3 regions of the Hominiventricola aquisgranensis genome follow, and region 1 is predicted to be linked to each of the others. Evidence: riboswitches for the same ligand, from Rfam matches in the RefSeq annotation. Region 1 holds a riboswitch; each other region holds the start of a gene.
The links. A riboswitch is a leader RNA that binds a small molecule or an ion and turns the genes downstream of it on or off. The one in region 1 is predicted to bind glycine.

Region 1 (3,160 bases):
AAATATGAGTAAATTGTGTATTTTTTTCAGCAATCTCTTCCATCTTCCGGGATACTTCCAGTTCGGAAAGTCCGGATGGCAAAGAGAGACCGTCTTTGAAGCGAAGCTTTTCTGGAATATCGGCATACAGTTCATCAAAAGAATGTATGCCGATGGATTCCAGCATCGAGAGACGTTCTTCTCTGGTACTTGGTATGTAAGAACCCATGTCAGTTACCTCCTGTAGATAGATTCTGGCAGATTAGCCTTCGCTTTCTGCCTGACAGTGAGCTTCATATGCAGCAGCATCGAGAAGCTCTTCTTCATCGGTGATTTCTTTTACTTTAATGAGCCATGCATCATATGGAGCTTCGTTGATCAGCTCCGGATGATCCAGAAGTTCTTCATTGACTTCGCAGACCGTTCCGGATACCGGGCAGAAAATATCGGATACAGCTTTGACAGATTCAACATCGCCCAGTGCTTCTCCAGCGGTAACAGTATCATCTACCTCCGGCAGATTGACAAATACCAGATCACCAAGCTCACTCTGTGCGTAGTCGGTAAGACCGATCACAGCGATTCCTTCCTCCATTTTTACCCATTCATGTGATTTGGAATAACGTAATGTTTCTGGACAGTTCATAATAGATCCTCCTATGATTTTATTAAAATGATTATTTGGTTTTGGAATAGAACGGAAGAGCGGCTACTTCCATCTCTACTTTGCGGCCGCGGACATCGGCAGTCAGTTTTGTTCCAATCTCAGCATATGCTTTGTCTACAAGAGCCATGGCGATCGGATAGCCAAGGTAGGGAGCATGCGTGCCAGAGGTAGTCATTCCGACCTGTGTATCACCGGAGAATACTGGCATATGTTCCCTGACAATACCCCGGCCGGTGACTTTCAGTCCTACGCGGGTTTTGACTGGTTCACTTTTTTCCAGAGCTTCTTTTCCGATAAATTCTTCTTTGGAAAACTTTACGCAGAAGCCAAGTCCGGTCTCCAGAGGGGTGACAGTCTCGTTCATCTCATGACCATACAGAGGCATACCAGCTTCCAGTCGGAGCGTATCGCGGGCACCCAGTCCACAGCAGATCAGCCCTTCTTCTTTGCCTGTCTTCAGCAGAAGTTCCCACATGGAAGCGGCATCTTCTGCAGCAAGATAAAGTTCATATCCGGCCGATCCGGTGTAACCAGTCTTGGAGACTACGCAGCGCATGCCGCCGATGGTTCGGTCGAAGCAGGCGCTATAGTATTTCACCGGAAAATCCTCTTCCGGCAGAAGCTTTGCCAATATCTCGTGGGCTTTTGGCCCTTGCACAGCAATCTGAGCAACGGAATCGGAAATGTCTGTGAGAACGGCTCCCTCTACATCCTGCTCATGTGCTTTCATCCATGCAAAATCCTTATCCTTGTTGGCTGCATTTACGACAATGAAATAATGTTCATCCCGTACTTTGTAAACGATCAGATCATCCACACAGCCTCCGTCTTCATAGCACATGAGACTGTATCTGGCCTGACCGTCATACATGTTAGTGAAATCATTGGTCAGCAGATGATTGAGCAGCTTCAGCGCGCCAGGACCTTCACAAAGAATTTCTCCCATATGGGATACATCAAAGAGACCGCAGGCTTCACGGACTGCCATATGTTCAGCAATCACACCAGTCTGGTACTGGACTGGCAGAAGATAACCTGCAAAGGGAACGATCTTGCCTCCGTGTGCCTGATGGGTGGCATAGAGCGGTGTTGTTTTTTCCATAGGTGCATTCCTCCTTTTCTGACATCAAAATGATGGATGAAGAGATTTTTGATAACAAAAAAGCGCAGAACAAACGTAAATTTGTTCTGCGCTCTGTCATCTTAACCTGAAAGATTACCCGAACTGTTGTAATCGGTTGCTTCTTCGGTGCAACTTCGTTGCTGCTTTCCAGAGATTCGTCGGAAACAGGTCCTTTTGCCTGAGAGTTCTTCATCCCCTTCGGCGCACATTCTTGTGTCTCTCCCGGTTTCGTCATTCGATGTCTTAAATTAACCTTATGCTAGCATAAGATACTGAAAACGTCAATGAAAAAATAATTGTTTTTAGAAAAACATAAAAAAATTCTGAAAATTATAAAAGGAAGTCAGGGACTGGATTTTTTTTCATAGATAAGGTATGATGGGCAGAGATTTATGTTACAGACCCATTCAGGAGGCAGAAGAGATGAATACGGAAAAGAACAGACAGGCATTGGGGATTATTATGACTTTGACAGGTGCTGTATTCTGGGGATTGTGCGGAAGCTGTGGCCAGTTTTTGTTTCAATATAAAGAAGTGACATCGGACTGGCTGGTACCGATCCGACTGACCGGAGCCGGAGCATTGATTCTGCTTCTGTTATTCATCAAAGACAGAGAAAATGTATTTGCCATGTGGAGAGAAGCGCGGGGGCGGCGGGACATTCTGATCTTTGCGCTTATTGGCATGATGCTTTGTCAATACGGGTATTTCACAACGATCCAGTATTCCAACGCAGGAACAGCCACGGTGCTGCAGTACACAGGACCGGCCATGATCCTTGTGTATCTGTGTATTCGGAACCGCAGAAGACCGAAAATATATGAGGTGGTTGCATTGTTCTGCTCTATGTTCGGAACATTTATTCTGGCAACCCATGGAAATCCGTCAGAACTGGCAATTCTGCCACAGGCATTGTTCTGGGGAATGGTGGCGGCGGTAGCACTGGTTGTTTACACGTTGCAGCCTGCATATTTGATGAAAAAATATACGACACTTCTGACCATCGGATGGGGTATGTTTATCGGCGGTCTGGCATTGACAGCGCTGCGGCAGCCATGGAAGATCCATCCTGTTGTGGATGGGGAGACCATTCTGGCACTGGCAGTCATCATTTTGCTGGGAACGATCTTGGCATTTTACTGCTACCTGACAGGTGTGCAGATGGTAGGAGCAACCAATGCGAGCATGCTTGCGTGTGTAGAGCCTGTGGCAGCAACGGTGATCTCTGTGCTGTGGTTGAAAGTAGAGTTTCAGATGATTGACCTGATTGGATTTGTATTTGTATTATCCACCGTGTTTATTGTATCATTAAACCAGAAAAAGGAACAAAATTCGTAGAAAAGTAGAAAAGAGGATAGAAAATGGATCAACAGACAAAATTTAAGACAGCA
Region 2 (3,160 bases), on a different contig from region 1:
TCAAGTGGACCGGCATTGATTGACATTCTTGATAAACTGATGCGTATGGATGTTGTTGCAAAAGAAGCCCCTATTAACGATGAAAACAACAAGAAAAAATCAGGATATTTTATTTCGGATAATCTGTCTTTATTTTATTATAAATATATTTTTAGAAATATGTCGAGACTGAATATTATGGACCCTGATGTTTTCTATGACAGATATATTTCAGATGATTTTGAAACGAAATATGTGCCGAAAAGTTTTGAACGGATCTGCAAACAGTATCTGATCAGAAAAAATCGAAAAGGTCTGATGGATGAGATCTTTGAAAAGATAGGAAAATATTATTATGATGATCCTGCTGAAAAGAAGAACGGGGAATTTGATATTGTAACACAAGATGACAGGGGGTATATTTTCTATGAAGCAAAATTCAGAAAAGATCCTGTCACAGAGAGTATTGTTCAAAATGAAATTCGGCAGGTAGAACAAACTGGTCTGAAATGTTATAAATATGGTTTTTTTTCAAGAGGGGGATTTACTTGTGAAAAAGAAGAAAATCGCATATTGATTGAATTAAGTGAATTGTATAGATGAGGAGCATTGAAATGATATTACAGATTATGATTTTATTATTAGGATTTGTCCTGCTGGTAAAGGGGGCGGACTGGTTTGTGGAAGGTGCAGCCAGTATTGCAAGGAAGCTTGGTATTCCACAGTTGATCGTGGGTCTCACGATTGTTGCCATGGGAACCAGTATGCCGGAAGCAGCTGTCAGTATTACGGCAGCTTTGAATGGTAATGCAGGAATTACCATTGGAAATGTAATTGGGAGCAACATTCTGAATGTATTTTTGATTCTTGGAATCACAGCAGTGATCACCAATGTTGCGATTCAGAAATCAACGTTATATTATGAGATTCCTTTTATGACAGCCATTACAGTTGTAATGATGATATTTGGGAAGACAGCCGCATCCATTCCATTTTCGGAGGGCGTGATTTTCTGGATTCTATTTATTCTGTTTCTGGTGTATCTATTTATTATGGCGAAAAAAGGGACAGGGCAGGAAGAAGAGGAAGCAAGAAATATTCCTGTATGGAAATGCATCCTTTTTATGGTGATCGGCGGATTTATGGTTGTGAAGGGCAGTGATCTTGCAGTGAGCGGGGCATCTGAAATTGCTAGATATTTTGGAATGAGTGAGCGATTTATCGGTCTGACCATCGTTGCATTTGGTACATCTCTTCCAGAGCTGGTGACTTCTGTGATGGCGGCGAAGAAAGGTAATGTAGGGATTGCCATTGGAAATATTGTGGGAAGTAATATCTTCAATATTTTATTTGTCATCGGAACAACAGCACTTATCTGTACGGTTCCATTTGAACCCAAATTCCTGATTGATTCCGGAGTGGCCGTGTTCAGCGGTATATTACTGTGGGTTGGCACGTTCAGACATAAGGAACTTCGAAGATCTTGCGGAATTGTAATGTTGCTGTGTTATGCGGCATATTTTGCATATTTATGCATGTAAGTAATAATATAGTGTGATGCTGCTGTGGATTTTGGGCAGACGTTTTGAATGATTTGTTTTAGGAATTCCTCTTTACAGAATGCCGGATGACATGATATGATATATGTATATATGACCGGCTAACGATTACTCTAGACATCGGTGAATTCACCGGGGCCGAAGAAGCAAAACCTGGAAAGGCATCTTTTTCAGGAAGAAACTGACAGGCAAAAGGAAGGTAATCTCACGGAACTCTGGAGAGAATGGAATCATTCCATCGCCTACGTGGCTATAACCAACTGGCAAAAGGACAGAGGGCAACAGATGTACAATAAGGCATCTGTGCGCTCTGTTTTTGTTTGTTTTAAAACAAAGTGCATCATATATGGAGATGCAATAAGACAAATGGAGGATAGAATAAACAATGAGAATGATGTTGGTTGGAGCCGGAGCAGTCGGTGAAAGTATGTTGAAGATTTTAAAATGGCGCGATCCAAAGGGAGAATGGCTGTCTTATGTGCTGGTGGGGGACTATGATGCTTCCAGAGCGCAGGAGGTAGTGGATCTTCTGGCAGATGAGCGCTTTTCTTATGCGCAGATCAATGCAACAGACAAGGAACAGATGAAGGACCTGATCCAGGATCATAAGATTGACTTTGTGATGGATGCGGCACCGCCATTTGCCAGTAACTATATTTTTGATGCTGCCTATGAAGCCGGAGCTAATTATGCCAATATGGGAACCTGGTCTGTTCCTATGGAGGAACCAGCATATGGCCTTGGAATTGAGAACAGCTACACGGAACCTATGACAAAATATAATTTTGATCGGCATGAACAGTGGAAGAAAAAGGGACAGATGGCAGTGATCTGTCTTGGTATCGATCCGGGTGTGGTCAATGTCTTTGCAAAGTATGCGGCAACCCATCTGTTTGACAGGATGACAGAAGCACATGTGAAAGATGGTGGAAATCTTTCTGTGCCAGGAGCAGACCCGGATGCGATCCAGTTTGGATTCAATGTATGGACGGTTCTGGATGAAGTGATGAATCCCAATGTGGAGTATGATCAGGAAAAGGGCGGACTTATTGTAGAAAAAGCCTTTGCCGGCCAGGAGACATTTCTGATGCCGGATGGAGTCGGTGAAAATACACTGGTTAAAGTAGAGCATGAGGAAGTTGTGACATTTGCCCGTTTTCTGAAGCAGTATGGACTTAAAAAGGCAACGTTCAAGATCAGCCTTGATGACAATCTGATCACAGCACTGAAGGTGATCGATCATCTGGGCCTTCGCAGTCTGAAGCCGGTGCAGGTGGGCAATGTGAAGGTGGTTCCGAGAGATGTGGTAGCAGCCTGTGCACCGCAGCCGAAAGACATCGGAACGGAAATGATTGGTGAGATGCTGGTGGGCGTACATTGTATCGGAGAAAAAGACGGCGCAAGAAAAGAGTATTTCCTGTATCAGAATTTTGATAATCAGGCATCAATGGCACGTTGGGGTTCTCAGGCAGTAGTGGCTCAGACCGGATTTGGCGCAGCACTGGCAATTGAACTGATCGGCAGAGAAATCTGGAAAGAAGCCGGAGTCTTCTCACCGGAATATTTTGATCCGGAACCTTATCTGAAGTTGATGGATGAGACTGGATATGAATGGCATGTGA
Region 3 (3,160 bases), on a different contig from region 1:
ACAGTTCTGCTTCTCGGTGCTGCCGGTTATACCTTTGGAAATGATGGGATCACTCCCATCAGTGACACTGCATCTCAGTCTGCACAGGGCGTCTATCAGGACGCACAGACCGATCTGTCTGCAAATGCAGGTGATCTGACCGTTCATTTTGTAGACATCGGTCAGGGTGACTGTATGGTCCTCACACAGGATGATCACGCTATGATCATTGATGCCGGTGACAATGACAAAGGAACCCTGGTTCAGTCTTATCTGGAATATCTTGGAATCTCTGAACTGGACTATGCAATACTGACTCATCCGGACGCAGACCATATCGGAGGCGCCGATGTAGTCCTCTACAAATTCGACTGTGATAGGGTACTTATGCCGGATCACAGCTCTGATACGAAAACTTACGAGGATGTGATCCGCGTGATCGATGACAAACAGATTCCGGTGGAGCATCCTGTTCCCGGAGACACCTACACGTTTGGAAATGCTTCTTTCACAGTTCTGTCACCGTCTAAGGAATACAAAGACAATAACAACAACTCCATTGTGATCCGCCTGACTTACGGTAACACTACATTTCTGATGACGGGTGACGCTGAGGAAGAGGCCGAAGAGGATATGCTCTCTTCTGGTCTGCCACTGTCTGCAGACGTGTTAAAGCTCGGTCATCACGGAAGTAGTTCTTCCACCAGCGATGACTTTTTATCCGCTGTAGATCCTACCTGGGCAGTCATCAGCTGTGCAGAGGGAAATAAATATGGTCATCCCCATGCAGAGACCATGAATAAGCTCCGTGCAGCAGGAGTCTCTGTCTTCCGGACGGATGAACAAGGTACGATCACTGCCACCACTGACGGTACTACCATTACCTGGAATACAAGTCCATCGGAGACCTGGCAGACTGGTGAAGGCCGTTCTTCTGAATAAGTACCCATTAGAAATACTTATTTGTATTTTTCTGGAATCTATGTTATATTTCGCTTAGTTATCCGGCGGACACCTGATAACTACTCTGGAGAGTCTCGTAAAACGAGCGCCGAAGGTGTACAGCGGAATGACATAGTTTCCGCCTATCTCTCAGGCAAAAGGACAGGGCATACATATGCAAATGTTCTACTCTTTGGAGGGCTGATATGAATATCAGCTCTTATTTTATTGCCCAAAATGGGCATGTAAGGTAATTACAAGGAGGAAGAAAATGGAAAACTTATTAACTCTGGTCGATTCGGCCAACAGCGTACTCTGGAACGTGATACTGATCGTACTTCTTTGCGGAACCGGTATCTACTACACAATTCGTTTAAAATTCATTCAGATTCGCAAATTCCCGGAAGGATTAAAACATGTATTCGGTAATCTGAACCTCAACGGCGAAAAAGGCAATAACGGTGAGATGACTCCATTCCAGTCTGTTGCCACTGCTATCGCAGCCCAGGTCGGTACCGGTAATCTGGCTGGTGCTGCCACTGCTTTAGTAGGAGGCGGTCCTGGTGCCATCTTCTGGATGTGGCTCAGTGCTTTTTTCGGAATGGCAACTATCTATGCTGAGGCAACCCTGGCTCAGGAATACAAAACTGTAGAACATGGGGAAGTGACTGGAGGTCCGGTCTACTATATCCATGCTGCATTCAAAGGAACTTTTGGAAAAGTGCTTGGCGTACTCTTCTCTATCTTCATTATCCTCGCACTTGGATTCATGGGAAATATGGTACAGTCCAATTCCATCGGAGCTGCATTTGCAGAAGTATTTGCAGCAAGAAATATCAATATCCCGGCGATTGCCATCGGTCTTGTTCTGGCAGTGCTGACAGGCTTCATCTTCGTAGGCGGTACTACAAGACTGGCTGCTGTTGTTGAGAAGATCGTTCCGATCATGGCTGGTATCTATATTATTGGAAGCCTGGTCGTTATTTTGTTGAATATCAATTCTATTCCGACTGCATTTATGCAGATCATCGTTGGTGCATTTAAGCCAAATGCCGTACTCGGCGGTGCTGCTGGTATTACTGTAAGAGAAGCGATCCGTTACGGTGTTGCCAGAGGACTCTTCTCCAACGAAGCTGGTATGGGTTCTACCCCTCATGCACATGCAAGAGCAACAGCTGCTTCCCCACATGACCAGGGTCTGGCTGCCATGATCAGCGTATTCATTGATACTTTTATCATTCTGAACCTGACTGTATTCTCTATCCTGACCACCGGTGCCATGGCAAGCGGAAAGAGTGGAACAGCCCTGACTCAGTATGCATTTTCCTCTGTACTGGGAAGCTTTGGCGACATTTTCATCGCTGTCTGCCTGTTCTTCTTTGCCTTCTCTACTATCCTTGGCTGGCACTTCTTCGGAGCCATCAATGTGAAGCATCTGTTTGGTCAGAAGGGTACAAAGATCTACTCCATGCTGGTGGTTGTATTTATCATCATCGGTTCTACTCTGAAGGTTGACCTGGTATGGTCTTTAGCAGATTTCTTTAACGGATTGATGGTTATTCCTAATGCACTAGCACTTCTTGCATTAAGCGGAGTGGTTGTAGGAATCAGTAAAAAAGCAAAATAGCATTGATTTTACTGGCTTTTCTATCTATAATAGATGAATAGGGATTTTATATTTTATCGTTAAGGAGATTATAACCATGGAAGAAAAACTGACAATGGACGATTTCAAAGAGGAGCTGGAAGCATCCTACAAAGCTGCTGAAGAATCCGGTGCTCAGGATTCTGAGGAACTGGATCCTGTATGGGCAACCCTGCAGCAGTACATGGATGACAAAGAAGTTCTGAATGTAAAAATTGGCGGTGTTGTAAATGCCGGCGTGATCGCTTATGTAGATGGTGTTCGCGGATTCATTCCTGCATCCCGTCTGTCTCTGGATCATGTAGACGATCTGAACGAGTGGCTCAACAAAAAGATCCGTGTCCGCGTGATCACTGTTGATCCTGAGAAAAAACGTCTGGTTCTCTCTGCAAGAGAGATTCTTCGCGATGAAGCGCGTGCAGAAGCAAAGCAGAAAGAAAAGGAAGCATTCGACCAGATCAAAGTCGGCGATGTACTGGACGGAAAAGTAGAGAATCTGAAAGATTACGGTGCATTTATTCGTCTGGCAAATGGTCTGTCTGGTCTGGTACACGTATCTCAGATTTCTGATAAACGTGTCACATCACCGGAGAA

Region 2: it holds a riboswitch for glycine, as region 1 does, so the genes downstream of both, WMO62_RS01405 (saccharopine dehydrogenase family protein) here and gcvT (glycine cleavage system aminomethyltransferase GcvT) in region 1, are expected to answer to the same signal.
Region 3: it holds a riboswitch for glycine, as region 1 does, so the genes downstream of both, WMO62_RS04700 (alanine/glycine:cation symporter family protein) here and gcvT (glycine cleavage system aminomethyltransferase GcvT) in region 1, are expected to answer to the same signal.

The regions. Positions count from the first base shown of each region.
Region 1 covers NZ_JBBMFC010000027.1:26,265-29,424, reverse strand. The annotation lists gene gcvPA (aminomethyl-transferring glycine dehydrogenase subunit GcvPA) at 1-208, opposite strand, end outside; gene gcvH (glycine cleavage system protein GcvH) at 242-625, opposite strand; gene gcvT (glycine cleavage system aminomethyltransferase GcvT) at 657-1,748, opposite strand; glycine riboswitch at 1,926-2,004, opposite strand; gene WMO62_RS13230 (DMT family transporter) at 2,193-3,107, shown strand; gene WMO62_RS13225 (sigma-70 domain-containing protein) at 3,131-3,160, shown strand, end outside.
Region 2 covers NZ_JBBMFC010000002.1:79,733-82,892, forward strand. The annotation lists gene WMO62_RS01395 (ATP-binding protein) at 1-582, shown strand, start outside; gene WMO62_RS01400 (calcium/sodium antiporter) at 594-1,520, shown strand; glycine riboswitch at 1,744-1,823, shown strand; gene WMO62_RS01405 (saccharopine dehydrogenase family protein) at 1,924-3,160, shown strand, end outside.
Region 3 covers NZ_JBBMFC010000006.1:52,019-55,178, reverse strand. The annotation lists gene WMO62_RS04705 (ComEC/Rec2 family competence protein) at 1-921, shown strand, start outside; glycine riboswitch at 997-1,097, shown strand; gene WMO62_RS04700 (alanine/glycine:cation symporter family protein) at 1,193-2,548, shown strand; gene WMO62_RS04695 (S1 RNA-binding domain-containing protein) at 2,625-3,160, shown strand, end outside.